DNA from 3 places in the Enterococcus saigonensis genome. Region 1 is predicted to be linked to each of the others. Evidence: a T-box and tRNA genes for the amino acid it is inferred to sense, from the RefSeq annotation. Region 1 holds a T-box; the other regions hold tRNA genes.
What was found. A T-box is a leader RNA that pairs with one kind of tRNA and senses whether it is charged. The one in region 1 lies ahead of leuS (leucine--tRNA ligase), so its partner is inferred to be a tRNA-Leu.
Positions count from the first base shown of each region.

Region 2: it has a tRNA-Leu gene. The T-box ahead of leuS (leucine--tRNA ligase) is inferred to sense a tRNA for this amino acid. The anticodon was not compared.
Region 3: it has a tRNA-Leu gene. The T-box ahead of leuS (leucine--tRNA ligase) is inferred to sense a tRNA for this amino acid. The anticodon was not compared.

Region 1 covers NZ_AP022822.1:320,526-331,401, forward strand. The annotation lists gene EsVE80_RS01470 (alpha/beta hydrolase) at 1-179, shown strand, start outside; gene EsVE80_RS01475 (NUDIX domain-containing protein) at 320-598, shown strand; gene EsVE80_RS01480 (tRNA (mnm(5)s(2)U34)-methyltransferase) at 774-1,334, opposite strand; gene EsVE80_RS01485 (TIGR01212 family radical SAM protein) at 1,327-2,292, opposite strand; gene EsVE80_RS01490 (phosphatase PAP2 family protein) at 2,307-2,957, opposite strand; gene EsVE80_RS01495 (muramidase family protein) at 3,369-5,168, shown strand; T-box leader at 5,216-5,422, shown strand; gene leuS (leucine--tRNA ligase) at 5,500-7,911, shown strand; gene EsVE80_RS01505 (hypothetical protein) at 8,107-8,421, opposite strand; gene EsVE80_RS01510 (WD40/YVTN/BNR-like repeat-containing protein) at 8,646-10,178, shown strand; gene EsVE80_RS01515 (hypothetical protein) at 10,249-10,488, opposite strand; gene EsVE80_RS01520 (sialate O-acetylesterase) at 10,508-10,876, opposite strand, start outside.
Region 2 covers NZ_AP022822.1:1,514,923-1,525,798, forward strand. The annotation lists gene addA (helicase-exonuclease AddAB subunit AddA) at 1-178, opposite strand, end outside; gene EsVE80_RS07100 (PD-(D/E)XK nuclease family protein) at 171-3,707, opposite strand; gene lepB (signal peptidase I) at 3,835-4,386, opposite strand; gene EsVE80_RS07110 (nitroreductase family protein) at 4,560-5,156, shown strand; gene EsVE80_RS07115 (hypothetical protein) at 5,205-5,681, opposite strand; gene EsVE80_RS07120 (HdeD family acid-resistance protein) at 5,836-6,363, shown strand; gene EsVE80_RS07125 (hypothetical protein) at 6,463-6,909, shown strand; gene EsVE80_RS07130 (DNA/RNA non-specific endonuclease) at 6,971-7,909, opposite strand; tRNA gene EsVE80_RS07135 (tRNA-Leu) at 8,089-8,172, shown strand; gene EsVE80_RS07140 (hypothetical protein) at 8,284-8,589, shown strand; gene EsVE80_RS07145 (hypothetical protein) at 8,954-9,316, shown strand; gene EsVE80_RS07150 (hypothetical protein) at 9,319-9,588, shown strand; gene EsVE80_RS07155 (FAD/NAD(P)-binding protein) at 9,613-10,876, opposite strand, start outside.
Region 3 covers NZ_AP022822.1:1,662,539-1,673,414, forward strand. The annotation lists gene nagA (N-acetylglucosamine-6-phosphate deacetylase) at 1-1,028, opposite strand, end outside; gene EsVE80_RS07815 (helix-turn-helix domain-containing protein) at 1,104-1,937, opposite strand; gene EsVE80_RS07820 (DUF2187 domain-containing protein) at 2,071-2,247, shown strand; gene EsVE80_RS07825 (pyridoxal phosphate-dependent aminotransferase) at 2,389-3,606, opposite strand; gene EsVE80_RS07830 (hypothetical protein) at 3,697-3,852, opposite strand; tRNA gene EsVE80_RS07835 (tRNA-Leu) at 3,922-4,005, shown strand; gene EsVE80_RS07840 (MerR family transcriptional regulator) at 4,091-4,552, opposite strand; gene EsVE80_RS07845 (SDR family oxidoreductase) at 4,648-5,379, shown strand; gene EsVE80_RS07850 (hypothetical protein) at 5,491-5,676, opposite strand; gene EsVE80_RS07855 (hypothetical protein) at 5,690-6,475, opposite strand; gene EsVE80_RS07860 (glycoside hydrolase family 13 protein) at 6,683-8,512, opposite strand; gene EsVE80_RS07865 (glycogen/starch/alpha-glucan phosphorylase) at 8,519-10,876, opposite strand, start outside.

The DNA.
Region 1 (10,876 bases):
AAATATTTGTTTGTTGTGGCACAGAGGATTTTTTGTATACGAGCAATCAATATTTTGTTCAAAAAGCGCAGGCAGCTGGTTTTGCTGTCACATATGAAGAAGGACCAGGAGCTCATACGTGGGACTTTTGGGATGAATGGATTCAAAAAGTTTTGCAATGGTTACCAGTTGAGATTTAGCGTGATGTGAAAAATAGGCTGTTATGTTGTCTAAAAAATGAGGAAAGCACAATGTATACTAAAACAGATATCAGAACCAATATTGCAACGAATCGTTTTGATGTACGGGCAAGCGGTATTCTCATTCAAAAAATCATCTTTTGATTTCAACAAAAGCAGTTCATACCCAAACCTTGCCTGGTGGCGCAGTGAAAACGGGTGAAACTTCTCGTGATGCAGTTATTCGTGAGTTGAAAGAAGAAAGTGGTTTAGCTGTGAAAGGAAGAGGTTTGCTAGCTGTCATCGAAAACTTTTTTGTTAGGAAGACGCTGATTACCACCAAGTGCTTTTTTTATATCACTTGCAAACTGTTACAAATACCGCCAGCACTCAGCGGTATAGAAAAGTCAATCACTTTCTTGGCTAGATTTGACTGTTGAAAAGTTGAATCTAAAGCCAGCTATTTTAAATGAAGTGGTCACAAGTTTTTTTTGTAAATAAAGCAATACCATTCCAGCATATAATTTATCGCGATTAAAAACACGCTGTTTTGTAAGTTTATTCTCCTTTTTGGAATCTTACAAAACAGCGTGTTTTTTGAATCCAGTCCCCTTACTACTTAGCCTCAATGCAAAGTAATAGTGGGGGATTATTTTTTTGATTAATAAATTGATAAGCTAAAACATTATAACGTTCTTGGGGCAGATCATTACAATAAGATTTGAGGGCGTCTAGTTCTGCTTTACCGCCAGGATGTCCATAGTAACAGACAAGGATAATGCGCCCTTGTGGTAACAAGTGTTCTAAAAGAGCCGTAAGGGCTTTTTTTGTGGTTTCAGGTAAAGTAATAATCTGCTTATCACTTTTTGGTAAATAGCCCAAATTAAAGATAGCGGCTTTAATTTTTTTACCTTGCAAATAAGTAGCAGCATTTTCATGTCCAGCTAAATGTAAATTGACAGCTACCTGTTCTGGGTGGCGAGCCAATTTTTCTTGCGTAGCTAAAAGAGCAGATTTTTGAATATCAAAAGCATCCACTTTTCCACTTACACCCACCAACTGTGCTAAAAAAAGTGTATCATTACCATTGCCCATGGTAGCATCGACTACATGATCTCCTGTCGTTACAATTTCGCGTAAAAGTTCGTGACTGTAGTGCATAGCTGTTTTAAGCATGAACACCAGCCTCCAAAAAGATATTTTTGCTTCCTTGATAAGTGTTGCGTCGCTTCATTTCTTCATCAATTGCGTTTAAAACTTCCCATTTTTTCAAGCTCCACATCGGTCCAACTAAAGAGTCCCACGGAGCATCCCCGGTTAAACGGTGGATGATCACTTCAGGGGGAATCAATTCCAACTGATCACAAATAACAGTGACGTAACTTTTACGGCTCATGAGTTGCAAGCGACCTTCATGATAATCGCGTAACATTCGCGTATTACGCATTAAATGCAATAGATGTAATTTGATACCTTGAATATCGCTGTCTAGCAAGGTGCGGCGGACATTTTTGACCATCATTTCCGGCGTTTCTCCTGGTAGCCCGTTAATTAAATGCGTACAGACACGAATGTTGTGTTTGCGAAGACGAGCAACTGCATTCACATAAGTAGGATAATCATGTGCACGATTGATAATTTTACTTGTTTCTTCATAAGTTGTTTGTAATCCCAATTCCACCCATAAATATAATCGCTCATTGAGTTCAGCTAAATATTCCACCACGTCTGCTGGTAAGCAATCCGGACGCGTTCCTACAGAAAGTCCAACTACTCCAGGTAAATTTACTACCTGCTCAAAACGTTCTTTAATGACAGACAAAGGCGCATGGGTATTTGTAAAATTTTGGAAATAAACAATATATTGATCTACATGCGGCCATTTTTGGTGCATCATATCAATTTCTTTGTGAAATTGGACGGGTAAGGGATCTTCAGGAGCAACAATCATATCCCCAGATCCTGAAACACTACAAAAAGTACAGCCACCACGCGCGACCGTACCATCACGATTGGGACAATCAAAACCACCGTCCACAGGTACTTTGAAGATTTTCCCACCAAATTCTTGGCGTAAAGCATAATTCCATGAATGGTAACGTTTGTTAGCATCTTCACTGTATAAAAAAGTCATTTTCTGACACCTCATTATTTCTGTTGATTTTTAAAACGCCAGATAAAGCGCTTTTCACTAAAGTAAGGATAGGTTAGGCATAGCCAGCCTAAAGCTAAACTGTACCCACCAATAATATCGCTTGGAAAATGAACACCGACATAAATTCGGCTGCTACCAATGAGGACAATTAAGAGACCAAGTAGAATTTGTAGACTAAGTAAAATCTGTTTGTTCTTCAGTAAACCTGGCAAAATAAAAATTAAAGTACCATATAAAATCATACTGGCACAAGCATGTCCACTAGGAAAACTAAAACTATGTTCTGTCACCAAATGTTGGAGTGTTGGTCGCGCACGCTGAAAGACTAGTTTAATAAGTGGGTTAATAACACCAGCGACTAATCCAACGTTGATCATCAGCCAGAGTGCTTCTGCGTAATACTTGCTACGATATAATAAGAATAAAAAGGCCACTGCCAAAATGATAATCGTAATAGGGTTGGCAAACTTTGTAATCCAAATAAAAAAATTATTCCAAGTAGGATAAGGGGCACGAATAAGATTGGTAATAAAAGTATCAAATCCTGTTAACCAATGGCGGTAAAATTTCACCACGTAGCCTAAAAAAACAAAAAGTAATAAGAAACAACTACTAGCAAATTGGTAATAGAGTTTATTTTTCATAACGTCTCCTTTAGTAAATCCGAATAATTGTTTGACAATGGGATTATTATAGCATGAGAAGAGGTTCCTTTCGTTTATCAAAAGGAATTTTTTCAATATTAGGATAAGGTTAGAAAAAGTCAAAAACCTTATTTTTTAACATTTTTATTAAATCACACAAAAATAGTATTAAAAAAAGAATTAATGTAATCGTTTTGCAACATTTGTTGTCTTTTTTAATAACTATTTTCTTGACGGAATAATAAATTGAAGCTCTGATAATATAAATAATATTTGTAATAAAAATAACGAATTGAAGATAATGTTACAGCAGTTTAACAAATTAGGGAATTAATCATTTAAAACTTTTAATAAAAAACGTTAGACTGTATACTTAAAGTTAAGAAAAGTTTAAAAAAGGAGGCGAGCAACTTGACCCAACTTGTTTCTCGTAAAGAACGACGAAAAGTAGAAAAACAAACTAAGTTTTACCGCGACGCTAAAAAAAGTGCGGCCATCGTGGGAACAACTTTAACAGCATGCTCTGTAGTCGCACCTTTGGCAAAGCCAATGACTGCAGAGGCAACAAATACTAATCAAGCACAAATTTCAAAAAATCTAAGCCAAACAGCGATTCGTAGTAATTCAACAGCTTTAATTACAGAATTAGCAGCACATGCACAACCTGTAGCGGCGGCAAATGATTTATATGCTTCTGTCATGATTGCCCAAGCAATTGTAGAAAGTGGTTGGGGAACAAGTAGCTTATCCCGCGCACCTTATTATAATTTATTTGGTATTAAAGGTAGTTATAACGGTAAAACCGTTTATATGAATACCTTAGAATATTTAAATGGAAAATGGGTAACCATGAAAGAACCTTTCCGCGATTATCCTTCTTATAAAGAATCTTTTGCCGATAATGCAGCGACTTTACGCAATGTTTATATTGGTGGTCAATATTATTATCGTGGGGCTTGGAAAAGTAATACGCGTTCTTACCGAGATGCAACGGCGTGGCTGACAGGTCGTTATGCAACAGCACCAAACTATGCTTCAGCTTTAAATAATGTGATTGAAAGTTATGGATTAACTCGCTATGATACACCCGCTAGTGGCAATGCTGGTGGCGGCGCGTGGAGTAACGGTGCTGGGTCAACGAATAATAGCTCTAGTGGTTCTTCCAGCGCAAGTACAAGCCAATATTATACGGTACAAAGTGGTGATTCAGTTTGGGGAATTTCCAATAAATATGGAATCAGTATGAATGAGTTGATCAGCTGGAATAATATCAAGAATAATTTTATCTATCCGGGTCAACGTTTAGTAGTGAAAAAAGGAACTACAGGGTCTACCACACCTAAACCAACGCCAAGTAAACCGGCACAAAATACGAATAAGCCGAGTGGGAATACAGCAAATTCCGGTGCAACGCAATATTATACGGTACAAAGTGGTGATTCAGTTTGGGGAATTTCCAATAAATATGGGATTAGTATGAACAGTTTAGTTAGCTGGAATAACATTAAAAACAACTTTATTTATCCTGGCCAACGTCTAGTGGTGAAAAAAGGAGCTTCCGGTTCTTCTACAACAAACCAAACGCCAAGTAAACCGACACAAAATACGAATAAGCCAAGCACAAATAATAGTAACGCGAAAACCTACTACACAGTTCAAAGTGGCGATTCGGTATGGAGTGTAGCTAATAGATATAACATCAGCATGAATACACTAGTTACCTGGAATAATATTAAGAATAATTTTATCTATCCAGGGCAACGTTTAGTGGTGCGCAATGGTTCTGCTAGTACAGGCAATAATAAGCCGGCACAAAATACGACAGTCACTAAGCCAAATAGCAACACAAATACAAGTAGTACAGTAAATAGTAGTCAAAATCAATACTATACAATTCAAAGTGGTGATTCTGTTTGGGCTGTTGCCAACAAATATAAAATTTCAATGGAGCAATTCCGCCAATGGAACAATATTAAAAATGATTTTATTTACCCTGGTCAAAAGGTTATTGTTAAAAAAGGCAGCAACACACAAAAGGCTCAATCACTGCAAACAGGTAGTCAAACAAGCACGAAAACCTATAAAGTACAAAGTGGGGACTCCGTGTGGGGAATTGCTGACAAATTTGGAATAACGATGGATAAATTAATTCAGCTAAATAAAATCCAAAATAACTTCATTTATCCTGGTCAGATACTCAAATTAAAATAATATTTGAATTTTAAGATGTTCTTTGTTAGTATAACTAACAAGTAGAAAATTACGCTGTGAGAAGGAATAGTAAAAAGCAAATCGTTTTAGAGAGCACATGGTTGGTGAAAATGTGTACGAACTCTTTTGAACTCGCCTTTTAGCGTTAGCAGTTGAACCAAGTAGGCTGTTACGGTGACGATCGTTACAACGTTTGAGGCTTATCTTTTAGATAAGCAAAAATTAGGTGGTACCACGTAGATTACGTCCTATAAAAAGCATGGCTTTTTATAGGATTTTTTTTATACGACTGATTATCAGTCAATTAACTTTTATTTAGGAGGATTTAGCAGTGTACGATCATAAGCAAATCGAAAAAAAATGGCAAAAGTATTGGGCGAAACATAATACCTTTAATACCCATGACAAAACCGATCAACCAAAATTTTACGCCTTGGATATGTTTCCCTATCCTTCTGGGCAAGGACTACATGTAGGGCATCCTGAGGGTTATACTGCGACAGATATTTTGTCACGCATGAAACGATCACAAGGATATAGCGTATTGCACCCTATGGGATGGGATGCTTTTGGGTTACCCGCTGAACAATATGCTTTAGATACGGGGAATGATCCGGCTGAATTTACCAAGAAAAATATTGAAACTTTCAAACGTCAAATTAATTCATTAGGTTTTAGTTATGACTGGAATCGTGAAATTAATACGACAGATCCAGAATATTACAAATGGACACAATGGATTTTTACCAAACTATACGAAAAAGGCTTGGCTTATGAAGCCGAAGTAGCTGTTAACTGGGTTCCAGAGTTGGGAACCGTGATTTCAAATGAAGAGGTTATCGACGGTAAGAGTGAACGAGGAGGATATGATGTTGTAAGACGCCCCATGCGTCAATGGATGTTAAAAATTACAGCTTATGCCGATCGCCTATTAGATGACCTTGATTTGGTGGATTGGCCCGAAAGCATTAAAGAAATGCAGCGAAATTGGATTGGCCGCTCAGTAGGGGCAAATGTTACCTTCAAAATTGCGGATACAGATGAAGAATTTACAGTTTTTACGACTAGACCTGATACGTTGTTTGGTGCGACCTATGCTGTTTTGGCACCAGAACTTGCTTTAGTGGAAAAAATTACTATGCCAGAACAAAAAGAAGCTGTGGCAGCTTATATTGCGCAAGCAGCGAAAAAATCCGAGTTAGCACGGACAGACTTAGCAAAAGAAAAAACGGGTGTCTTCACGGGAGCGTATGCTATTAATCCTGTTAATGGTAAAAAAATTCCAATTTGGATTGCCGATTATGTACTTTCAAGTTATGGAACTGGGGCAATTATGGCCGTTCCTGCTCATGATGAACGCGATTATGAATTTGCCAAAACATTTGATTTGGATATCGTTCCTGTTTTAGCCGGTGGTGACGTAACAAAAGAAGCCTTTACGGGTGATGGTCCACATATTAATTCTGAATTTTTAGATGGTTTAAACAAAGAAGAAGCCATTGAAAAAATGAATGCGTGGTTAGAAGAAAATGGTGTTGGGAAAAAAGAAGTCAGCTACCGTCTACGTGACTGGTTGTTCTCTCGCCAACGTTATTGGGGTGAACCAATTCCAATTATTCACTGGGAAGATGGGACAACGACGACTGTGCCAAAAGAAGAGTTGCCATTGCGTTTGCCTGTGACAAAAAATATTAAACCAAGTGGGACTGGTGAATCTCCTTTAGCCAATATTGAAGATTGGATTAATGTTACCGATGAGAAAACAGGTAAAAAAGGACGTCGTGAAACCAATACAATGCCGCAATGGGCGGGTAGTTCTTGGTATCATTTACGTTATATTGATCCTCATAATAAAACAGCTTTAGCAGACTATGATAAATTAGAACGGTGGTTACCTGTAGATATTTATATCGGTGGTGCTGAACATGCTGTTTTACATTTATTATATGCGCGTTTTTGGCATAAATTCTTATATGATATCGGTGTCGTACCAACTAAAGAACCATACCAAAAACTATTTAACCAAGGGATGATTCTGGGAGAAAACAATGAAAAAATGTCGAAATCTCGCGGTAACGTAGTTAATCCAGATGATGTCGTAGAAAAATACGGTGCTGATACATTGCGGATGTATGAAATGTTTATGGGACCTTTGGATGCATCAATTGCTTGGAGTGAAAATGGTCTAGAAGGTAGTCGTAAATTCTTAGAACGGGTATGGCGTTTAATCGTAGATGAAGATGGCAAAATGCGTGATCGAATCACGACGATTAACGATGGAAAATTAACGAAAGTTTACCATCAAACTGTTAAAAAAGTTACCGACGATTACGAAAATATGCATTTTAATACGGCGATTTCGCAATTAATGGTTTTCATTAATGAAGCGTATAAAGCCGACGCCCTACCTTATGAATACATTGAAGGATTTGTACAATTACTAGCGCCGATTGCGCCACATATTGGGGAAGAGTTGTGGGCAGTTTTAGGGAATGAGGATGGCATTTCTTATGTTCCTTGGCCAACTTATGATGAAGCGCAATTAGTGGAAGATGAAATTGAAGTAGTGTTCCAAGTTAACGGTAAAGTACGCAGTAAAGCGCAAGTAGCACGCGACATTGCAAAAGACGAACTGGAAAAAATTGCGTTAGCAGATACGACCATTCAAGAACATCTTGCCGGTAAAACAGTTCGTAAAGTAATCGCAGTACCAAATAAATTGGTTAATATTGTTGCCAATTAAGCATTCACTCACAAAAAACTAAGGGACTTTTTTGGTAGCCCATAATGATTTTAGAAAAATAAAAACTCCTTTTGGGGGAAGCAGCCAATCAGCATGCTTTGCCTCAAAAGGAGTTTTTTATTTATTTTAGTGACGATTATAAAAACTACTTCAAATACTTATTGGCGCAAAATATCAATTAGGTTTTATCTAAACTTATTGCAAAGTGTGATTTAAAAATTGTTCAAGATGTTTTTGGAAAAGGTGAGGATCCTTTGCATTTTGTTGCTGTTCATTTAACAAATTTACAACATTTATCGTTTGTTTGGCCGGATGGCTTAAGCCGACAGCGGGATTTAAGACATAGCGAACGTTTTGGACGCGGGCTTTTAGGCTCTTTTCAGTTGTGCCTAACTGTGTGGCAAGGCTTTTATAAGTTGTAAAAACTAAACCAGAAAAACCAAATTGATTTAAATAGTAAGCTAAAATATCTCCTTCAATTTTCCATGAATAGTTACTTTTTTTAGTCATACTAATTCCTCCTTTTTTAAAAAACTAATCAAATTACTAACTGTATTTTACAGTGTTTATATTACTATATAAGCATTTTTATGTCAATTTATTTATTTTAAAACTAACTTATTTTTTGAAGAGGAGATTGAAGGAATTAGTTTTGTTTTTTTATTTTTTCATTAAATTACTATTATTTTTTGTTATTTTCTTGCATAATAAAGAAAATTTCAGAGGAGTGGGAAATGGATAAAGAACTATTAATGATTGATTTATTAGGTGGCAAAAAGATCATTACAGCCGTGTTTTTGCCACTCTATCGGCAACGTTTACGCTTGAGTATTAGTCTATCATTATTTAGTGCTGGCTTTTTTTTAGGATTGAATACTCTAGTTTATCGTTATTTGATGGCGAGGGTTCAGACAACTTCTGCTGCTCAGAAAATTGTTGGCCTACATTATTTTGCCCTGATTTTTGGTGGTATCATCATTACACTTTGTCTTATTCAGTGTGTCTTTGTACTTGTACATCTATTTTTACTGAAAAGAAATTTCCAAGGTTGGTTAACCCGAATTTTGCAGAAGTTTTCTGGTTTTTCTAAAGTAGTAGAAGATGAAGAATACTATTTTATTAAACGCAAGCAAAAAGAAGTAAGACTAGCTAAAAAAGATTGCTTGGTCTTAACCGAGCGCATTAACGGCGATAAGTTAATGATTGGCGTAGAGAAATTGGATTTGGGTGTCACACGGGGATTCATTTTTCTTAGAACTACTAAAATAGATTTTCGCAAGTTACCTAACGTACAGACAGATAAACACAAAAGTACAGGTAAATTGGCAATTTTTCTTGGTCTTTTTTGTTTGTTGCTAGGAAGTTTTCTTTACCTTTTTACAAAAACGGAAATAAAAGAGAATACTTCGACTGCCGCAGTTCATATGTCAGAAGAAGTCAAAATCACCACATCAGGATTATTAAAACAACAAGGAGCTACACCGAATAAAGTTGCGCAAAAAGAAAATGAACTTTATGTAGCAAATACGCATGAGTTGTTTCAAACGACAGATCGCGGTCAGCATTGGCAATTTGTACCTTTAAAAGCGGAGTGGCTAAGAGGTGGCAGTTATACGTTAACAAGTGGAGAAATTCCTTTTGGTTATTGGATGGATTACACATATCAAGTGGGGAAAGATTTTTCTTGGTATCTTTATACCACGGGTTTTGGCGACTATTTAGACGTATACTTACTTTTTTCAAGTGACAATGGGGTAACGTGGCAAAAAAGCCAAGTCGGAGAAAAAGTGCGGAATTTGCGTTATCGTAAAGTACAATTTTTTGAAAATGGAACGGGGATTGCAGCAATTTCACAAACGACAGCAATGTCGGGCAGTGAGCAGGTCTGTCTATTTACCACCCAAAATCATGGTCAAGATTGGTATCCGGTGGGGAATACCACGATTAATGCCCCTATTCAAAATATTAGTTTTATCGATGCTTCAATGGGGTTTATTAGTACCAGAGAGGGAATCTTCTATACTCAAAATGGGGGACGTTCTTACCATGAAGCACTTGTCAATGTACCAGCGGATTATCTGTTAGGGGGCCTAGATCTTTTTCAGTCACCTAATGAAGTCACGCAGCCTAATAGTACTACTTTAGAAGCGAAGTTTTATCTAACCAAAAAAGATGGCCATATGTACGCTTGTTTGTATCGTTCTTATGATGGCGGCCAAACATGGGCTTTTGTACGCCAACTTTCAGAAGTGACCTCTGCAGATTAAGCGTTAATTTTTAGTCTAAAATTAAAAGCAAAACACGAGTAAAAAGTGCAGTCGTGTTTTGCTTTTTTTGTTAATATTTGCCATCTGAACTGCGCTGATAGTGCTGATTTTCTTTGATGGGTAAATGAATAATCGCTTCATCAGGTGCGGTGACAATCAGACGGGTTTTACCTGTTGGATTTTGTTCTAAAGTTACTAAAAGGTCATCATCAAGGGGAAAACCGGCTGCTTTTAACATTTTTTCAGGAATTAAAAGACCAAAATTTTTATCCCAATGCACAATTTTTGATTTGCATTCTTCAATTTTCATTTTTTCACCTCATTTAGATTTAAAGCATTTGTGAATTTAAAACATATGCTGCTAAATTTAGGCCCGCTTGATCGCCACATAAATTATAACCAGTTTGAGTGTAGTGATAACCGTCTTTCATTAAGTCTAACTCTGACATCCATTCAAAAGCATTGGCAATCAAAACGACTTGCTTTGCTTGGGCCAATTCTCTTTGGGCGCGAATAATTTTTTGAAATTTTTCAGGGTCATCCTTCTTATTGCCAATTTGAATGAGAAAAGTTTGCGTGATCCCAGCTTTAGACAAGACATCTTGCAGTGCAGTAAAATGCATTTTATATTCATGACTGCTCATGCCGTGATCGCCGTCAGTTTCTCCTTGGCACCAAATCAAAAAACGATTTTTAAT
Region 2 (10,876 bases), 1.2 Mb from region 1:
TATCCGCACCACTTTTCAATTTTTCAATCACACGTCGAACTAAGACAGTTGTTTTACCAGATCCTGCTGAAGCAGAAACCAATAAATTATCTCCACCGTCAAAAACGGCTTGCCATTGACGGTCTGTAAAGCGTTCATTTTCCGGTCTAACTGGAATTACTGAATTTGTTCTAGGCATCGCCGTTTTCCTCCTTAATATCTTCTAAAATTTTTGATTTTGATAAATTAGGAATTTCATGATAATCATTTTGCGTAAGCATCACATCAAAACCACATAGACTGCGAAAAGGACAAAAATTACATGCTTTTTCACCATTATTTTTTTTATAAGGATTCAAAGTAATTTCACCTGTCACAATATTTTCAGCGGCATTTTTCATTAAATTGCGGTTATGTTGTCGTAATAATTCCAACTCTTCTGCTTGATAAAAAGCTGTTGAATTACTTTCTTTAGTCAAGATACCGTCTTTATTACTTAAAATTGGATAAATAGTGGAACGTTCCTTTATATCTAAGGTATTATCCAAAAGTGGATATAATTCACTGTCTTCTGCGAAAATCCCCTTATATTTATATGCCTTCAATACTTCAGCCAAGCTCGCTTCTTCTGCTTTTAGTACCGGATCATGAATTCGCATATAGTAAGCACCCGCAGCTTTCACATCACGTGTACCTACTAATTCAGCCGCATTTACCAATGCCACATCTAAATAAGTCAGCAATTGCATTGCTAAGCCAAAGTAAGCATCTGTTAAATTGAAGTCTTTTGTACCCGATTTGTAATCAATAACCCCAAGCCAGGTATGATCATTGGATTGTGCTGTATCCAAACGATCAATTTTCCCTCGCACTGCCAATTTTCCGCCTGTTGATAAAGAAGCTTCAATGCCTTTAATCCCATTAGTTCCAGCTAATTGACCAAATATAATTTCCGTTGCTAACGGGGTCATTTTGGTCCGCTGACTTTGTTTATGCAACGCCCAGATTACTTTTTTTATTGTCTTGCCTAAACGGTAACGTAAATAATGCATTCGGGCAGAACTCTGTAAAATCATAAATCGAGGCTCAGCAAAAATCTGTTGTAAAACAGTGTCGATTAATTGTTGTGCTTCTTTTTCATCCAACTCTACTAATAACTTCTGTTTTGCAAAAACAGCTTGCAAAAATAAATCCAATGCGTCATGGAACAGCGTCCCTGTTGTAAGAGCGTCTAAGCCAAATAATTCCCGCTCTTTCAACCGTAATCCGTAATTGGCAAAATAACGGTAACTACACTGATAAAAACTTTCCATTTGAGAAATTGAAGAGTATAAGTCTTTACCATAAAGCTTTTCTGCCACATCTTTTGGTAATGTTACCGGAACATTAATGTGATTGCGACTTTCAAAAGCGCGCCGTGCTAATTTTTTATAAGATGAGCTAAGCAATATATTTTCCAAAGTCCGCCATTTTGAGCTTAACTCCACCTTTTCATCTTTAGCAAGACGATATAATAAATTCAATTGCCCAACCAAATTACGATAAGTCGAGACAAAATTTTCCGGTTCACTTACTAAAGTTAATTCTTCTAACGCTATAACCTTTAAGTCACCTTGCGCAACAAAACGTTGCAAATACGGCGATATACGTAAATTTTGTTCCGTATCATGATTGGTAGCATAACTTAAGAATAGTTCATCGCAAGCGGATAAAAAGACTTTGTACGCAACAAAAGGTGCTTTGGCCACGCTTTCTGTCCTAAGATCTCGTAGTTGTTTTTCACTTGTTAAACGAGTATTTAAAATCTCTCTGTCTTCTACCGTTAATAGACTGTCATCTGAAACCAGAGTAGGAAAATTCTTATCGTTTAAACCAATAGCAAAAGTAATTTTTGCTTGGCCAATCCGAGCTAAATCTAGCTGGTTTAACTGAATCTGATCAATAGCAGAAGGAACTTTCCCATAAAAAGTACTATCCAGTCCCGTGGTAAAAAGTAAGCTAAAATTCGCTAAATTAAAAGGATCTTCTCCGTAAATTTCAACATAATCATCCATGAGCGCCATCAAAGCTGACCATGTTTGTTCATGATTGCGCCCCAGTTCCAAGTTGCCAGCTGCAATATCTTTTTCACGCCAATCTTTAATTCGCTCATCTACTTTAATCGCTATTAAAAACTGATACAGTTTTTCGACAGCTTCTTTTGCTGTTTTACTTTTTTGTAAACGTTGCAAAAATTCTGCAATTTTAGCGGCAAAAGCCCTCCGTAGTCGATTGCTTTGTCGCGTCAATTCGTCAGCATCTTCTTGTTCTGTATTTTCAAAATCATATTGAATGATTTGCCAATCTTCTTTACGCGTCCAAAAACTCCCTTGAAAATTGAATTTTAAAGCAATATTTTCCGTCTGATCTACAATATTGCGATAAGTTTGCAAGCCGTCATTTTGCTCTTCAAAAAAATAATCCGGAATAAACAGTTCTGTTTTTAAAAGTCGCATAATATCACTTAAACGATAATGATACTCACCTAGAGCAAATAGCGCCTGTAAAAATTCTACTAAGGGATGCTGCGCCATGGAAATCTGCTGATCCAAATAAAAAGGAATGGCTAATTCATTAAAAACTGGTGCAATCAAATGTCCATATGTTTCTAGATCATTGGTTAGGATTTGAATATCTTGATAGCGATATTGTCCACTAGCAACCAGCTTTCGGATTTCAGTGGCCACACGGTTAACTTCATCGGTCGGTTTTAATGCTTGCCAAAGATGAATACTTTCTTTTGGCAAAGCAAAAGTAGCGCCATCACCTCCGTTTTGGGTTTTACGCCAAAAACTTTCTACTGCTTCCTGCAAAGTATCTTCCTTTGACGGTGCAGCTTTTAAATCAATTAAAATTTTTGTCCCATTTTCACGGGCAGTTTGTAAAAGCTGATAATAAATCTTTCCGGTATCATGGAATAAATCTAAAGACTCCGGTGGATTTTCTACGTACGCCTTATCTAATACTAAATCTAATAAAACATGACCATTTTTAGCGAGTGTTGTTAATAAGCAGCGTTCTTGAGCATAAAGTGTTTGAAAATCAGTAGCAATAAATAACGTTTTACTTAAATCAGGCGGACCAAAAAGGCTGCTACTATTTTCACCATTTAAATAAGCCGTCAACAAAGCTAAGGGATCTACTACCTGTAATTCACGCTTTATTAATTCTGCTTCATATTGTGACAAAACTAAACTTAATTCGGCAAATTTCAAACGCTGATCCGCATTTGCTTCCACCCCAGACAAAGTGGTAACCAAATCTTCTGGTGTGAGATTACCTACTTTTAATTCTTGATATAACCCTAATAACTTAGTCGAAAAACCTAATTTTTCAACTTCACCACGATACAGTAATAAATCTTCTTTACTTTCTTCCAATACTTTTTGCAACAGCATCAGACTACCAGCCTCTGAAAGTGTTTGGTTGGCTAATTGTCCCGTTTTTTGCAGATAAAACCAAGCTAAGCGGTAAAAACTAAAAACTTGAGCACGAATTGTTGAAAAAGAAGTCGTATCTTCTGGTTTCAACGCTTTTAGAATCTCTTGTTCTTGTTCAAACTTATTGTAGTTAGGCACCAAGAAAAAGACTTGGTTTTCTGTATCTTGATTCAACCATTCTTGGGCTTTTTTTATATACGATTGGCGATGATCTAAAGCACCATTGCCAATTAGAAATTGTAAAGTCATGTCAAACTTCCTTTCTTGGAAAAAGCAATTGAAGTTGTCTTGTTACTAGCCTAGTATAACAAAAAAAAGCTGACAACTTGAACGCATTCGTTCAATTATCAACTTTATTTTCACTCTTAAACATTACTTATTTATTAATAAATCCAATTTCTTTTAAAGGCCAAAAAACAAATTTGACATCTCCAGAAACTGTACTCTCATCAATAAATCCAATGGAGCGTGTGTCTTTTGAAATCCGTCGATTATCCCCTAAAACTAAAATTTTACCCGCGGGTACTTTTTCAAATTTAAAACTGGCTTCTTGATTTGGACTTAATGTTAACGGCATTCCATCAGTCAATTGTTTTTTGTACTCAGCTAAATAAGGTTCTGCAACCTTTTTTCCATTAATAAATAGTTGATCATTTTGATAACTAATTTCATCTCCTGGTAAGCCAATTACTCGTTTAATATAGTATTTGTCTGGTTCATCTGGTGCGGGAAAAGTTACAATATCAAACCTTTTCACTTTAGTATTTAACAACGCAATTACCCGTTCTCCATCTTGCAAGGTAGGGTCCATTGAATCCCCTTTAACAACTACCGGTGTAAAAATAAATAAACGTACTGCTACTAATATCACAACTAAGCCAATTAAAAAGAGTGCTGATTTGAGCCATTCATAATTTTTATTTTTCAAACGTGTTATCCTTCTTCCTCATATTTTCCTAAATTAATATTACCATAGTGTCCTTTTTTCACCAAAATTTGCGACTAGTAATAAGAAAAATTTAAATGAGCATATTAGTTTACTAACTAAATGTAAGTATGTATACTAACGGTGTTACTTAATTAAAAAAAGGTGGTTATTACATGTCAAACTTTTTAGAAGCAATTAAAAATCGTCGTTCAATCTACGCATTAGGACGCAACGTTGAACTTAAGGAAACAGAAATTGAAAATCTTATTAAAGAAGCAGTTAAATATAGTCCTACTGCATTTAACGCACAATCTCCCCGTGTCGTAATCTTGTTTGGGCAAGCACACGAAAAATTATGGGAAATGACTGAAGAAGCGTTAAAACCGCTAACACCTGCAGAAGCATTTCCTAACACACAAGCAAAATTAGCTGGTTTTAAAGCCGGTTTTGGTACAGTTTTATTCTTTAAAAACACAGATACAGTAAAAACTTTACAAGAACAGTTTGCTTTATATGCTGATAACTTTCCTGATTGGGCAGAACAATCAAACGGAATTGCAACAGCAAATACTTGGACTGCCTTAGAAGAAGCAGGTCTTGGTGCCAACCTTCAACATTACAACCCAGTAATTGACGCAGCAGTTGCAAAAGAATGGAATATTCCTGAAAATTGGCAATTACGCTCTCAATTAGTATTCGGTTCAAAAGAAGCCGAAGCTGGTGAAAAAGAATTTTTAAGTGACGACGAACGTTTCTTAACTTTTAAATAATTTAAACACAAAAATAGACTAGCCGCTAAACAATTGTTTGGCGCTAGCCTATTTTTTTTCGTCTAATAAAATGTCAATTGGCGTCCCTTCTTTTAAATGTGTTGCTAAAAATTCTACAATTTCTTCTAACGGTTCGTTTAAAACAAATAATGGACCACGCATACCCCGTCTAAAAAAATTCACTTTTACTTGATTTTTAGTTTTTAACAAAACGATTCGGTCAACTTCAGTATATGGAATACCTCTTTTATCCATTGGGTTAACACTAATATGATTTTCAGCAAAGCCTTTAGCATCTATTAAAAAACTTAAAATGATTAACCCTGCTAGAATGCCCCGAACATTCTCATCTAAAGTTGTCGGATTCACTATAACCATGAGAATAGCGCCCAAGCCTAAAACTAGAATTAAATAAAAGCTCGTAGATTTACGTCTAGATTTAAAGATAATTTCTCTTTCTATTAAGAATAAGTACGCAAACAACACCAGCACAAAAATTAACAGTAAAATTGTAAATGTTGCCAACTATTCTCCCCTCCTTTTACTTTAATCTTACCATAAAAACGTTACCAGCAAAATTCGAAGTACCCTATCTTCAGAGAAAAGAAGCTACTATTTTCTTTATTTCTTAAATTTCGATACAATAAGAAAAGAAGAAAAAAGATAGAGGAGTGTTAATATGGATAATTTTTTTAAAACATTTCGGGAAAACTTATTGTTAAGTGGGATTGGCTATAGTATTTTAGGTGTTTTAATCTTGATCAAACCAGAACCTTTCTTCAATATAATCGTCTACATTTTCGCAGCTTTCTTTGGCGTTATGGGTATTATTAACTTAATCAACAATCAGCGCGCAAAAAAAGGGGGGTATTCTAGCTCTCAACTAACAACGGGTATTCTACTCTTAGTAGCTGCCTTGTTAATTTTGATTTTTGCTAAGGGAATTGTTTCTATTATTCCCTTTTTCCTAGGGCTATTTATTCTAATCAGTGGAATTACCCAATTGATGCAGGAATTACAATTAAAAAAAGACGGCGTAGCTCGCACTGGATGGTTTATTTTTAGCATCTTAATGATTATCGCCGGTGCATTACTCTTATTTAATCCATTTCGTAGTGTTTTACTCGTTTTCCAAATTTTCGGTGGATTATTAGTTGTCTTAGGCGTTTCGCGCTTAATTGATTTTTTCCGTTTAAGAAATCTTTAAAATCATCATTATGACAATCTTTTTAAAGTTTTTCGCCGCTTTTTTTAATCATTCCCCGTTATAATACTGTTGTTATCAGCGAATACGGGAGGTGAAAATATGCCAATTGAAAAAAGCCAACTAAAGCAACAACCTGTAATTATCGTAAAAGACGATCGGGGGCAGATATTAAGAAAAGTTTCTGTAAAAGAATGGATGGAAAATCATCCTTTTGATAATACCAAAGAAGATTTTGAATTAAAATTGTATCGTGAAGCTTTAAATTATTTTTATTTAAAGAATTATGATCAAGCAGAAGATTTATTAATTTATCTTTGTGAAGGAACCGCTTATCAGCGTTATGAATATACAGAACGCTTAGCCACTTTGTATCACACCCAAAATCGTTTGGATAAAGAACGGTGTATTTTACTCCTTGCCAAAAGAGCCCAGGAAAAAAATAACGCTCCAAAAGAGTTACTCCATCGGATTACAAGACGTTTGAGTAAAGTTGACGAACTACTCAACCACTATCAAAAAACTAACAATCTTTTAGTTTTAAATTAAAAATAGCTCACTGGCTGATTACAACTCAATCATCTAGTGGGCTATTTTTTACTCTTAGTCTTTATTTTTCAGCTGAACTACCACTTTTTACTATTTGACTGGTACCGTCAGCATAATTTAGTTTCACATTATCTTGAACATTAAAAATATAAACATTAAATTGAATGGTATCGCTATTTACTGACTGCGCCATTAAATGAACCCCGCGTGCTAAAAGTTCGTTATTGCGAAATATGGGTGTTACTTCATAACGGACAAAATGATCTTTATCTTGCTCCAAATAATACTTAATATCCATTTCAAAGCGTAACATTTCAGGGTTATTAAGTTGGCGCGTACCAGTAATCAAATTCTGCCAATTTGCGTTCTCTCCTGCTAAAGCAAATCCAATTAAATGAGAACGATTATACAAATAGCTACCGCCTATTTTTTTATTTCGCCAACCAGTAGGTGTTACTTTTGAAATATCACCACGCTTTTTTGTGGGCATCAAACTTTGATTTAGTAACGCTTCAGCCCCAGTTGCTCGATTCAACGTATCCAGTGGATAGTATTTTTCCCATGCACCTTCTTTAGTAGATAATTCTGCCTTTGAAAAAGTTGGGCGACCATGATTAATTTCAATCGTTTGTTGCCCATCAAAATTTAACAGCGCTAATTTATTTTTTAAAGCCTGTAGTTTAGCACTACTCTGTTGGCGACTATTCTGTTTTGAATCATTTTTTGTCGAATCGACTGTCTGAGACGTTGCGTCAAAAAGATCTGATTGTGACTCGCTTGTAGTAATTATTGTGGATTCTGCTGTATCTTTATCTTTATTTGTAACCTGCTGTTGATTAACTGGCTCTAACAGTCCGCTTCCTGTTAATAAAGCGACTACTGCTGTAGCCATTAAAACTAAACTCGGCTTTTTTTTACGCTGCCTTTTTATAGCTTGAATCAAAAAAATAATCCCGATGATTATTCCCAATAGGCCACCTAATATTAAAATAGTATCCATCTGTTTCCTTCTTTTCTATAAATTTAAATCACCTTTATACACTAGCAAATGGCTTTTTAGAAAACAAGCAGAAATATTCCACTCCTTGTATTTTTTCTTTTCATCTGCCAAAAATTACTAGTCCTTTTCCTTGAAATAAAAATTTCATTGACATAAAATAAATCATAGTTTCAATTTATGCGGAGTTGGTGGAACGGCAGACACGTATGCTTCAGGCGCATATGTCCATGATGGACGTGAGGGTTCAAATCCCTTACTCCGCATTTTTATGAGTAAAATAATTCCAAGTTTTTGTCGCAAGATTACTGTACTGAAGGAAAATATTTTATTCCTAAGCATTTTTTAACCAATACAAATTAGTTAGGAGAAATTTTATGCCATTTATCGCTATTTTAATTGATGCCTTAACTTTAGGCGCTTATTTTTTACAACTAAATAATAATTCTAATACCTTGCGTTTTTTAGGATTGATTTTTCAGGGAGTAATGACAGTTCTATTACTACTGTTGCTAATTGGTTATCATGGCAAACGGCACACGGGCTATCGACCGGAAGGATATTCGTATTTCACCATTCGTTTTGGTATAATGGTATTTTCTTTTCTAATTAATGCCATTGTCCTGTTCCTTTATATTTTAAACTTCATTGGAGCGAATAATCTAATTTTTTCTAATTTCTAATAAGTATTAATTATTTTATAAGTTCTATCTTAAAATAATTAGTCTGCTAATAATCTGTTATACTTAATCCTACGCGAAAAATATTGTTATGCGATAGATTAATTTATTTCGTTGAATTTAATCAAACTGGCGTAACTTAGGAGTTACATGGATGTATTAGAGGTTAGGGAATACATCGTTTAAACGAGAAATAACTTGAATTTTTAGTAATAGTCTTGATCCAACCTTAAATAATAATATTGATTAGTCAGATAGCCTTCTCTAGTAATAGAGAGGGCTATTGTCCATTTTAAAGAACTTTTTTGTTTTTTTCTTTACAAAACAAACGCGTGTTCGTATAATTAAGTTATCAAATTAGTTGGAAGTGATTTTATTGTCCTCTTATCAAGATCGTAAACTATTAAAATGGAATGGTTTTTATTTATCAGAACACACTCGTCAGTTAGCCGTGTCAAAAGCAAAAAAGGTACATATCTGGCCTGCTAAAATTGCGATGGACAAAAGAAGAATCGACCAAATCTTATATGAAGCCCAGTTGAAAGATCGCTGGATTGCCATTCAAAAAGAAGAAGTAGACGAGGAAGGCCACTATTTTCCTGATATTATCGGCAAAATACAAGGCTATGATGAATTAGGAATTTATCTTGCAAATCAAAAAGTTGATTACGATGAAATAAGAAATGTCGCTTTTACAACTGTGCCAAAATGGTCCGAATTGGAGGAATAGTGATGATGAATTTAAAAGGTACTGTTCATCAAATCAAAATCTTAAAAATATCTGATCAGCCTTTGGTCTACTTTCAATTAAATGACTTTCATTGCCTAATTGCTACCCATGCGCTGAATTTTTTAGCCGATGTAGCTATCGGCAGTACAATTAGAATTGCGGGTTATTATAACTCACGTAAGCAGTTTATCGTAAAAAAATATAGTCTCCTTGGGAAATCACAAATTGTTATTGCATTTGAAAACAGCTTATATCCGCCTAAACATATTTAATTTCTAACTGAAAAAAGAAGCATTTTACTGCTTCTTTTCGTAGATTGTTTCAATTATTTGATTAGCTAAATAAAATACACGATCATGACTCTTTGGTCGCGGCGATGCTGCATTAAGCCAATCCAGTCCCTCCAAGGGAATGCCATAGCAAAAAATATGAGGCTGCAGTTTTCCTTTACTGTCAATTATTTGATGTGTCTGGCGATGAACTAATAGCGCCCCTGTCTCATGTTTCTCTCCTTCAAAAATAACAATATGAGGGGCTAAGTAGCCTTTGTCACGCATTTTGTTGATTAGTGGATTTTTCGTTTTTGCTAAATCCGTCTTTGGTAAGCGCGCTTCAATTAGATTTTTTCCTTTAAAGCAACGCTTTTTATCTTTTTTACTGTATGCAATAAATTCTCCATTCTTTTGTTCTACTACCATCTCAGGGGCTAAAAAATCGACAAAGCCAGCTTTATAAAAAGCTGCTAGTTGTTTTTGTCGAATAACAGGCGCACCAATTGCTAAAAAGCTGTAGCTTCGATTAAAATCTCCCCAAAAATCTTGATAATATTCTTTTGGCGCAAATTTTTCATGATCTAACATATAATTAAAAGGCGCCTGGAGTTCTTTAAACGTATCTATTGCCGCGGCAATTGCACCTCTTTTATTTCCTAGTTCTGCTTGTTTAATATCTTCTTGTAAATAATTAAAAATGAATTCAGAAAAATCTGTTGCAGGAATATCTTGAGCAGGGTTCAAAAGTTTGTCCCAATCTAATTTATAATGCTTTGGAATGCAGTATTTTTTCAAAAGTGTATTGGTATCTTGTTTCTGATAATCAAACAAAAATTTGACCATATCAACGTTACTGTTCTTAAGAGCTATTTTGTAATAAACCAATTCCGCTTCTTTTTTTAATCTATCAACTATCTCTGTGACGGACCCTTGGAATTGGGTCATAAATTTTTTTGTTAGAATTTGTGGCTGTGCCTCTTCTCCAGGCAATTTTTGATTGATTGGGCGTGCACGATAAGGCACGCCTCTACCCGAACCAACGATAACTTTTTCTTCTCTACCTGAGGGCTGATAAATTATTTCACCTTCTTTTTCAATAAACTTGCCTCCCCATTTATTGACCAATAAAGATAAGTAGTCATAAAAACTCAGTCCTACCCCTCGAATAATGATAGCCCCTTGTACCAAATTTTCTAATGGCACATCAACAGGATTAGCTGGACCCTGATAGAATAATTTATTGGCTTTTGCGAAAGTTCGATTTTTTTTCTCTTCTTTACTATCTTGA
Region 3 (10,876 bases), 1.3 Mb from region 1:
CAACTAACAGCGGGAACCCAAGTTGCCATCATAATTGCTTCTTCTGGAGTAGCAATTTCCCAATCTACGACATTCTTAATAGCTTCTTTTAATTTCAAAATACTACCAGCCAAATTGCCTTCTTTCATTCGAGCTGTTCCCTCTTTTACTACAACAGGGAACTCACCCAAAATATAGTCGCCATCTGGCATGCCACCTGCCATCATGCAATCTGTAATTAATGCTACATGGTCATGGCCAGCTTTTTCCATTAAAATTTCAGCAGCTTGTGGATGAACATGGTGTCCGTCACAAATCAATTCAGAAAAGACATGTTGTAAACTAAGTAGCGCACCTACCATACCTGGTTCGCGATGATTCAATCCACGCATCCCATTATAAGCGTGTACAAATACATTTGCTCCAGCTTCAACTGCTTCTGTTGCTTCTTCTAATGTCGCATTACTATGCCCTAAAGCTACTACGACACCTTCTCTCGTCACTTGATTAACAAACTCTTTAACGCCTTGACGTTCAGGTGCTAAAGCAATTTTTTTAATTAAACCACCAGATGCCTCTTGCCATTCATGGAAAGTATCAATATCTGGATCACCAAAGTAAGATGGGTTTTGCGCACCCTTGTGTTCTTCTGTAAAATATGGTCCTTCAAAATAGATCCCTTGAATTTTTGCACCTTTTACTTCTTGATACGTATCGCCAATCGTTTTAGCAACGTCTTTTAATAATTCTTTTGTAGAAGTTAAAGTCGTTGGTAGGTAAGAAGTCACACCACATTCTAACAACCCTTCAGACATAATCTTCAAACCTTCAGCATTATTGTCCATAACATCTTGGTTTTTATAGCCGTGAATATGTGTGTCCACTAAACCTGGGGCAATCCATTTGCCACTGTGGTCGATAACATCTGCATCTTTTTCAGGTAATTCAGCATAATAGCTACCAAATTTTCCATCAATAATTTCTAAATAGCCTGCAGATTTAGTATCAGAATTTAAGAAAAACTTGTCAGCATAAATAAATGTCCGCATTTAAATCGCTCCTTTGATTTACTATCTTAAAATTACTCCTTCTTTTAACAGAAGTCAAGAAAGGTCTAAACCATTTTAAAGATTTGTAATCCGTTTCACAGAGCTAGATATTTTAAAGTATTTCTCTCCTTGTTCATTTTTACCTTGCGCTTCATAAATCAAACCTTCTAACCGGAAAAGCTCTTCTAAATAATAATAACTTTTTTGTTTTCGCACCATTTCTGCACCATTTTTCACGATAACCAATGCTTCGTCATACCGCTTTTCTCGGTATAAAAACAAACCGTAATTATAAAAAACTTTTGCAAGGCGGCAATCAATACGCTCATTAGGTAATGTATAAAAAAGCTCCATACTATAAGCTAGATTAAACTCTCCTTCTTTTTTTTGACCTAAATCCACTTGTACTCTTCCAATACAAGAAATTAATTGAATTTCATTAGAAGAAATAAAATGTTTGTCCACTTGAAATGTATAAGAAAGTCCATGTTTCAAATGCTGCAAAGACGATTCGAGGTCTTTTCCTAGAAAATATTCGCAACTGCCTAAATAATAATAGTATAATTGTAAGTCTGTATCCAAATACAATTGATCTAAAACATCTGGCTGATTTAACAATGCGTTTAATTTTGTATATTCTTTATGGAAAAAGTGATAGGCCATTTGATCAAGCAATAAATTTACCTTTCGAATCTCCTTAGAGTGAAGCGTCATAATTTGATCAATAGTTACGCCTAGTCGTTCGCACAAATTCTGCATCACCAAGACATTTGGCAACTCTTCGTCATTTTCGATGCGACTCAAAACGCTTTGAGAACAAATATTTTGCGACAACATTTTTTGTGTTAATTTACGATCTTTGCGAATCTGTTTTAATGCTTGCCCAAAAGAAACATTTTCTGCTGTCATTACGCGATCTGCCTCCAATTATGCGAATTAGCATTACCCTTTTTGTATATTTTATCACATAATACCCGCAAAGGCGCTACCGAAAACAAGCAACTTTTTATCATTATGTGGAAAAATTTAGGAGGATTTTGGAATGAAACAACAAGCAAATGTTATTTTTAAGTGGCAAGATGAACAATTTTCAGGCTGGATTGAAAAGGAGTATCAAAATTCGTTTTTAATCAATGTGACAAACCCGAATGAGGAATTAGAGACGAAGTATGCCAAGCGAATTATCATCAGTAAAAAAGCCTGCCAACGGCTCTCATAAGAATGATCAAGCGCTTTACATATAATCTAATAACTTTATATACAACTTTCACATAGGTACAAAAAAAGAGAATGATGGAGCTGATGGTCTTCAAACAATCCAGTTTGTTAAAGATCAAAAGCCAGTCATTCTCTTTTTTATTTATTTTTGTTGATAGGTTGCCAAAAACGCGCGCAATTTTTCTGCTGTAAATTTCAAATCATCCATTTTAGGCAAATAAACAATCCGAAAATGATCGGGTTCTTGCCAATTAAACCCGCCACCATGGACTAGCAAAATCTTGTGTTCATGCAAAAAATCCAAAACAAATTGTTCATCATTGGTAATATTAAACCGCTTAATGTCAATTTTAGGAAAAATATAAAAAGCTGCTTTTGGTTTTACAGCTGAAAGACCTGGAATATCATTTAATGCGTTATAAATGAATTCACGTTGTTCGTAGATTCGACCACCTGGCAATAATAATTCATCACTGCTTTGGTATCCCCCAAGAGCAGTTTGAATAATTTGTTGAGACAATACATTGGAGCATAAACGCATGGAAGACAACATATTTAAACCCTCAATGTAATCTTTCACCCCTTTTTTATCTCCACTTAGAACCATCCAACCTACACGAAAACCTGCTACACGGTGAGATTTTGATAATCCATTTAAGGTCACGATGAAGCGGTCTGGAGCTAATGTGGCGATTGGAACATGGGTCAGTCCATCCATCACCAAGCGATCATAGATTTCATCAGAAAAAATAATCAAATCAAATTCTCGTGCTAAGTCCACGATACCTTCTAATATCTCTTGGGGATAAAGTGCTCCAGTGGGATTATTAGGATTAATTACTACAATTGCTTTAGTTTTACTGGTAATTTTAGCACGCATATCTTGAAGATCTGGATACCACTCACTTGCTTCATCACAAATATAATGAACGGGTTTGCCACCAGCTAAAGAAACGGATGCCGTCCATAAAGGATAGTCAGGTGAGGGTACTAACACCTCGTCTCCATCATTACATAAGCCTTGCATACACATAGTGATAAGCTCACTAACTCCATTACCTGTATAAATATCATTTATTGTTACGTTAGGAAATCCCTTTAATTGACAATACTGCTCAATGGCTTTTCGCGCTGAAAAAATCCCTTTGGAATCAGAATATCCTTCTGATGAACGAACATTCATAATTAAGTCACGCACAATTTCATCAGGGGCTTCAAAGCCAAAAGGTGCCGGATTACCAGTATTTAATTTTAAAATACTAACGCCTTCTTCTTGCATTCGATCGGCCTCTTCTAACACTGGGCCGCGCACGTCATAGCTAACACCTTCTAATTTATTTGATTTCTCAAAATGTTTCATCATCGTCGCCCCTTTTTATTGAATTCTTTTAATTACTTTACTTTTTTATCTTTTAAAAAGCAATCCCTCCTGTAATTTTTCGCAAAAGTTTTATTTTTTTGCTTGCCAAAAATTAATTCCAATATCAATTGCTATGCTTGCTATAAGCCCCATAAAAATACCAAGTAAAATATTCTCCATTATTATTCCAATTAATATCCCCAGCAATACCGCTGGTAAAAGAAACGTTCCATCTGATTTTTTCAAACAAACACCTATTTCTAATCTTAATCTTGACAAAGTTTTTTTTTATAAGGTATCATAAGTTGTTGTTTAGCAGAAGTGTTGGAATTGGCAGACAAGCAAGATTGAGGGTCTTGTGAGCGGATGCTCGTGCGGGTTCAAGTCCCGTCTTCTGCATGAATAGTTTTTTTTAAAAGATACCAAGTAGGTAGAAACCTGCTTGGTATCTTTTTTTCCGTAATTTGTCTCCATTTTTTGATAACTACTTTGAACTATTTTCACTGGCTTCTAATAAATATTTCTGTCGCCATTTAGAATCTACTTGCGTCGTTCCAGTTTTAAAAAACATTTTTTCGCTTCCTGCCGTTTTTGCCTGAGCATAATACCATTTTTTCCATCTTAAAAATTCAAGGTTAGCTTGCAAAACGTTTATCTTTTGCTCTAATATTTCTTCTTGACTCACCATAAATTCATAACGTTTAGGCAGCGTACTGTCTCCTTGAATACACCATTGCATAAAAACTTTAATGTCTTTTAATGGAATTGCTGATTTTTTTAAACAAGCTATAACTTCAAGGTAGCCCAAGTCGTCTGCTGTAAAAATTCTTTGACCGTATTCATTGCGCTTTACAAAAGGCAACAGGCCCTTTTCATCGTAATAGCGTAGTGTCGCCACACTAAGTTGGTATTTTTGGGCAATTTCACCAATCGAATAATTTTTCATTCATTTCTCCTTGCCCTCAAGTATACTTGAGTATTTATACTGCTTATAGTTAAAAATAATCCTGGTACAAAAAATGCCAGAAAAGGAGATTTATTATGTCAAAACCACTTGTCGTTATTACTGGTGCTTCATCGGGATTTGGTGCCCAGATGGCAGAAATATTTAATCAACAAGGTTATCCTTTACTTTTACTAGCACGTCGCACCGAATGTATTTTGTCACTTCCACTTAATTTTCAAAATGTGATGATTGAAAAAGTTGATGTCACAGACAAACTCGCCTTTCAGCAGGCAATTGAAAAAGCTGTTGCAAAATTTGGTCCCGTTGATTTGTTAGTTAACAATGCGGGGGTGATGCTTCTTGGCAATGTGACAAGCCAAGACGCTACCCAATGGCAACAAATGTTAGATGTCAATATCATGGGTGTTTTAAACGGGATACAAATTGTTTTAAATAAGATGATTGACCAAAGACATGGCACAATTATCAATATCTCTTCACTTGCCGGTAAAAAAACATTTCGAAATCATGTTGCTTATGTGGCCTCAAAATTTGGTGTTCATGGCCTGACTGAAACAATTCGTGAAGAAGTGTCCGATAAAAATGTTCGGATCTGCCTTGTTGCTCCCGGAGCTGCTGAAACCGAACTTTTGAGCCACACAACTGATCGCCAATCACAAAAAGATTATACTGCTTGGAAAGAGACAATGGGCGGTATAACTTTAGATCCAAAAGTAGTAGCACAGACAGTGCAGTTTATTTATGAAATGCCACAGGAAGTGACAATTCGCGAAATAGATCTTGCTGCAACTGCGCAAGATAGTTAAATTTGAGAAAAACTTTAATTTCAAATTAATATAAAAACAGCTCTAAATATCCAAATGGGATTAGAGCTGTTTGTTTTGACCAATTTTGGATCCATATTGATGCTTAAGTCTTTACAAAACAGTTGGATCATAATGATAGGTTATATCACCATTATGATGCGCTTCACCAACAAAATACTTTTTATCATCTCGATTAACCCAAGCTTTACGAAAAAGGAAAAAGTTTTCCCGACTTACTTCAATTTTTTCAATTTCACCATTTTTCAATTTTTCTAATTGCACTTCATAACTTTCCATTTAATCAAAACCTCTACTCTTCAAAATAGCCAGAACCGCGTCGACTTTCCGATTGTCCTTCTTCAATTAAACCTTTTAAATCACGCTCTAAAACTTTACTCTTTTTTTCTGGTTTTATTTCTATTTTAGAATCTGCCAATTCTGCAGGTACATTTTTTTCATGATAAAATTTTTCAACCGCAGGATCATCAGCTTTTTTTTCTTGAAAAGCTGCCGGTTCATGATCAAATAATAAATATTGTTCCTTATTTTTGTGTAATGAATCCATTAATTCTGTTTCATCCACCACGTTCTTTTTTTTCTCTGGAATTAAAGAAGCGGGTATATATTTAGGGACAAAATAAGTGCGACCTGCCGAATAACGTTTCATGGTATTTTCTTCTGGCGTTATTTTAGGTTTATTTTTCACTTTATAAGTAGAGCGTTTGTAGTCTTTACCAAAAAGTGAAGTTCTCCCTGCTAAATCTGTTTCCGGTTTAACTTTTTTACTATAATCCGGTAGATTTTCACGATGTTTTTTTAGCTCTTCTTGTTGTGCCAATGTATGCCCTTGTTTGGCAGCCGTTGCTTTGCGAGAGCGACGTAGTGCACGTTCTTCTTGCATGTGATTATTTTTTAGGACATTTTTTTTCGGTGGCGTATAAAAAGAAGTTCCCTTGTCTTCAGGCTCATCTGTCAAAAGCCAACTGCGGTCTTTGGCAAAGAGATTACGTTTTTCTTTTTGAATTTTGACATTTTCCTTGTCATCATAAGCTGGAAAACGATAATGTTTACGATTAATATCCGTGTATTTTCCCATTTTAATTCATCCTTTATCTACTTTGTTTCATCATACCATAAAGTATCAAATTCTACTGGAATTCACCATGGGTAACAATTATTTTAAAAAATTATACAAAAAATACCCGAACAAAAATAGTTAATCCTAATACTCCTACTGTATTGCGCAGAAATTTTAGAAATTAGCCTACTTTTGTTCCGGTTTTTAATGTTATAACAACAAAATTTATTCGTATAGCTTTCCACTAAATACTACTGTGCCTGTTTCTTGCATAGTAGTATTACGACCAATAATTGCTTGCAAACGTTCCTTTGAGATTGGCAATGGGCGCAAAGATTGAATTTCTTCTACATTTAAAACTTGGATACCATTACTAGGATTAAAGAAAACTAAGACAAAGTCCTCCGCATCATACCGAAGTACACCTAAAACTCGTTGTGTATACAATAATAAAAAATCGCCTCGAAAAATGACGGGATTATCCTCTCGCAAAGCAATCCATTTGTGACAAGCCTCATCACAAGTCTCATCAATATTATCCCATGGAAAAAATTTGCGGTTATCTGGGTCTTTTTTACCGGTTAATCCCGCTTCATCACCATAATAGATGCACGGCACACCTGGAAAAAGATGCAACAAACCAAATGCTAACGCTAATTTTCTTCTATCACCATTTAATTGTGTTAAAATCCGCTCAGTATCATGGGTTCCAATATTATTGAAACTGTTGTAAAAGATGTCGTGGGGATAATTTTCTTGCAATGTTGTAAAATGTCTGGCAATTGTTTCAGGACGACAATCTGCTATAAGAAAAGCCAGTGCTTGTTCTCGCAGGGGATAATTCATTACTCCTTGGAGGTGTTTTCCTAATATATATTGCCGTCGTTTGCCATAAGAAATTTTGTTTGAGGCGTCTTCCCAGACTTCTCCTAATAAAACTTTATTATTAAACTGATCTAAATTTCGACGAACCCCGGCAATAAATTCATCTGGCAATTCATCGGCTACGTCTAAACGCCAACCATCAACACCAAATTCATTCCACTTTTGTAAGACTCCTGCAGAACCAAAAATAAATTCTTGAAATGCTTTGTTTTCTTTATTAATCTCCGGTAAATCTTTTACTCCCCACCAAGAACGGTAGTCATCCGGATAGCGGTTAAAAGTAAACCACGGATAATACCGGCTATGAATATTGCGATAAGCACCTTCATTTTCACCATAAGCACCATCATAATTAAAATAAAGACTGTTACGCCCAACATGACTAAACACACCATCTAAAATGACGTGAATATTATTTTGATGAAGTGCGTGTAACAATTCGGCAAATTCTTCTTCTGTGCCCAAAACTGGATCAATATTTAAATAATTACTCGTATCATACCGGTGATTACTGCGTGCTTCAAAAATAGGATTCAAATAAATGCCTGTAATCCCCAGTTTCTTTAAATAGGGAATTTTATCTTTAATCCCTTTAAAATTCCCACCAAAAAAGTCCCAACGAGCAATATCACCATTTTCATCTCGAATATACATCGGTTTATCTTCTTTACTGCCATAAATAAACGTATTTTCTTTAGGGTTATTTACTACTTGTTGCGCATTTCCATTATAAAAACGATCTGGGAATATTTGATAGAATATCCCTTCTCGATACCAACTTGGTGCTACTTCCGCCTGTTCATAACAAGTTAGTTGATAAGCATTTATTTCTTCTAAGTGATCGACTAATCTACCTGGTCCACCACCTTCTTTTGCACCATAGTAACGCGTATACTCAGCATGATTTGCATCTAAGTAATGCAGCTTAAAATAGTAAAAATAGATTCCTTTACCTTCGTTACAAAAATAATCAAAATGATAAGTAGTCGTCCCATAATTTTCCATTGGAATAGTATGACTTTCCCCACCATCATTTGTGACAACTAACGTTACCCCTGTGACATTGGGGTCTGCAGCTCGAATTTTAAAAGAAATAAATTCATTGACTAAAACAGCGCCAAAAGGCTTTTTATACTCTTCTAGCCATGAATTAAAATACACATTCGTCATAATTTCTTACCTCGTTAGTTCCTTGTGAGCAAAAACAGGCTCGATTTGCCAGATGTCTTCAGCGTAGCGTTCGACAGTGTGGTCGGCAGAAAACTTACCGGCGTTTGCGATATTAATTAAGCTGATTTGTTGCCAACGTCGTTTATCTTGATAAAGTTCTTCAATCCGCTTTTGGGCCAAACAATATGAATCAAAATCTCTTAAGACAAAAAATTCATCATTATACTTAATCAAAGAATCAAAAATTTCTTGTCCTTCAAATTGAATGTTCGGAATTGTACCATCAATAAAAGCATTTAAAACTTTTTGGATGGTTGGTGAATCCTCATAAATTCCCAGTGCATTATAGTTTTGAGCATGATAATATGCGTAAACCTCTTCTTCAGTTAAACCAAAAATTACAATGTTCTCTTTGCCAACTGCATCTCGTATCTCAATGTTAGCACCATCCAAGGTGGCTAAAGTAACTGCTCCATTTAACATCAACTTCATGTTGCTCGTACCAGAAGCCTCTTTTGAAGCCAAGGAAATTTGTTCACTAACATCCGCAGCCGGAATAATGCGTTCGGCTAATGTGACATTATAATTTTCTAAGAAGACAATTTTTAGTCGATCTTTCACATCCGGATCATTATTAATTAATTGTGCTGTTTCATTGATTGTTTTAATAATAGCTTTAGCATAGGAATAACTTGGTGCAGCTTTTGCTCCAAAAATGAACACTCGCGGCTCCATCTGCAAGTCTGGTTTTGCTTTAATATCAAAGTACAATTTCAAAATATGCAAAAGATTTAGCAACTGTCGTTTGTATGCGTGTAGCCTTTTTATTTGCACATCAAAAATTGCATTAGGAGAAACAACGATATCAGTTGTCTCTTTAATATATTGAGCTAAAGCAACTTTATTTTTGTATTTCGCTTCTTCTATGGCAGATAAGACAGCATCGTCTTCAACGAAATTTTGTAATAAGTGTAAGTCATTTGGTTTTTGGCGCCATGACGTCTTAATTGTTTTATCTAAAAGTTTGGCTAGCGGTTCATTGGAAAGTTGTAGCCATCGTCTTTCAGCAATACCATTTGTTTTATTATTGAATCTTCCAGGAAAGATTACATAGAAGTCATGCAAAACAACATTTTTTAATAAATCTGTATGCAGTTTAGCAACACCGTTCGTGCTGTGGCTGCCAATAATTGCTAGATTCGCCATATGAACTTGACCGTTTCGGATAATGCGTGTCCGCTCGATTAAATCGGCTTCATAGTATTTGCGATATTGATTGACAAAACGTCGATCAATTTCCTCAATGATTTGATACATACGCGGTAACAGATCTTGCATTAGTTCAATTGGCCACTTCTCCAAAGCTTCCGACATAATGGTGTGGTTGGTATAACTCATGACTTTCACTGTTATTTCCCACGCCTGCTCCCAGGATAGATCACACTCATCTAACAAAATGCGCATCATTTCTGGAACACATAATGCCGGATGAGTATCGTTAATATGGATAGCAATAGATTGACTCATAGTAGTTAGCGGTTTATTTAACTTTTTAAAGTAACGGACAATACTTTGAACTCCTGCTGAGACAAAGAAATACTCTTGTAAAAGTCTAATTCTTCGCCCTCTTTCATTTGAATCATCGGGATATAAAACAGCAGTTAAATCCTCTAATTCACGACGATCTTCTAAGCTGCGATATTTGCTTTCTTCTGAGGCGGGAATTTCAACAGACCATAGTCTTAATGTATTTACTACATCATTTTGATAACCCACCATTGCTGTATCGTACGGGACGGCTTTAATAAGACGGCTATTTTCATAGACTGGTTTTAGACGCCCATCCGCTAGTGGCATCATGTAAACATCTCCTCCAAAGCGCACATCAATAGCCTTACTCTCCTTACGCACTTCCCATACATTGCCATTATTTAACCATTCATCTGGCAATTCAACTTGATAACCATCCACAAAACGCTGTTTAAACAAACCGTAGTCATAGCGAATGCCATTACCATTGCCTGGCAATCCGCAAGAAGCAATTGAGTCCATAAAACAAGAAGCTAAGCGGCCTAACCCACCGTTCCCTAAGGCCATATCTTTTTCTTGGTCTACAATGTCATCTAATGAAAAGCCCAATTCGGTTAAACCATCCCGAACAGTATCCAAAATACCCAAATTTAATAAATTGCTTTTTAACATTTTTCCGGGTAAAAATTCAATGGAAAAGTAGTAAACTTGCTTTGTTTCTTCGGTCAGATAATCTTTCCATGTTTGCACCCAATCATCAGCATAATACGTTTTAACAACACTCCCTAAAACATGAAAAAGTTCTTGTGGTGTTGCATCACTGATATCCATCGC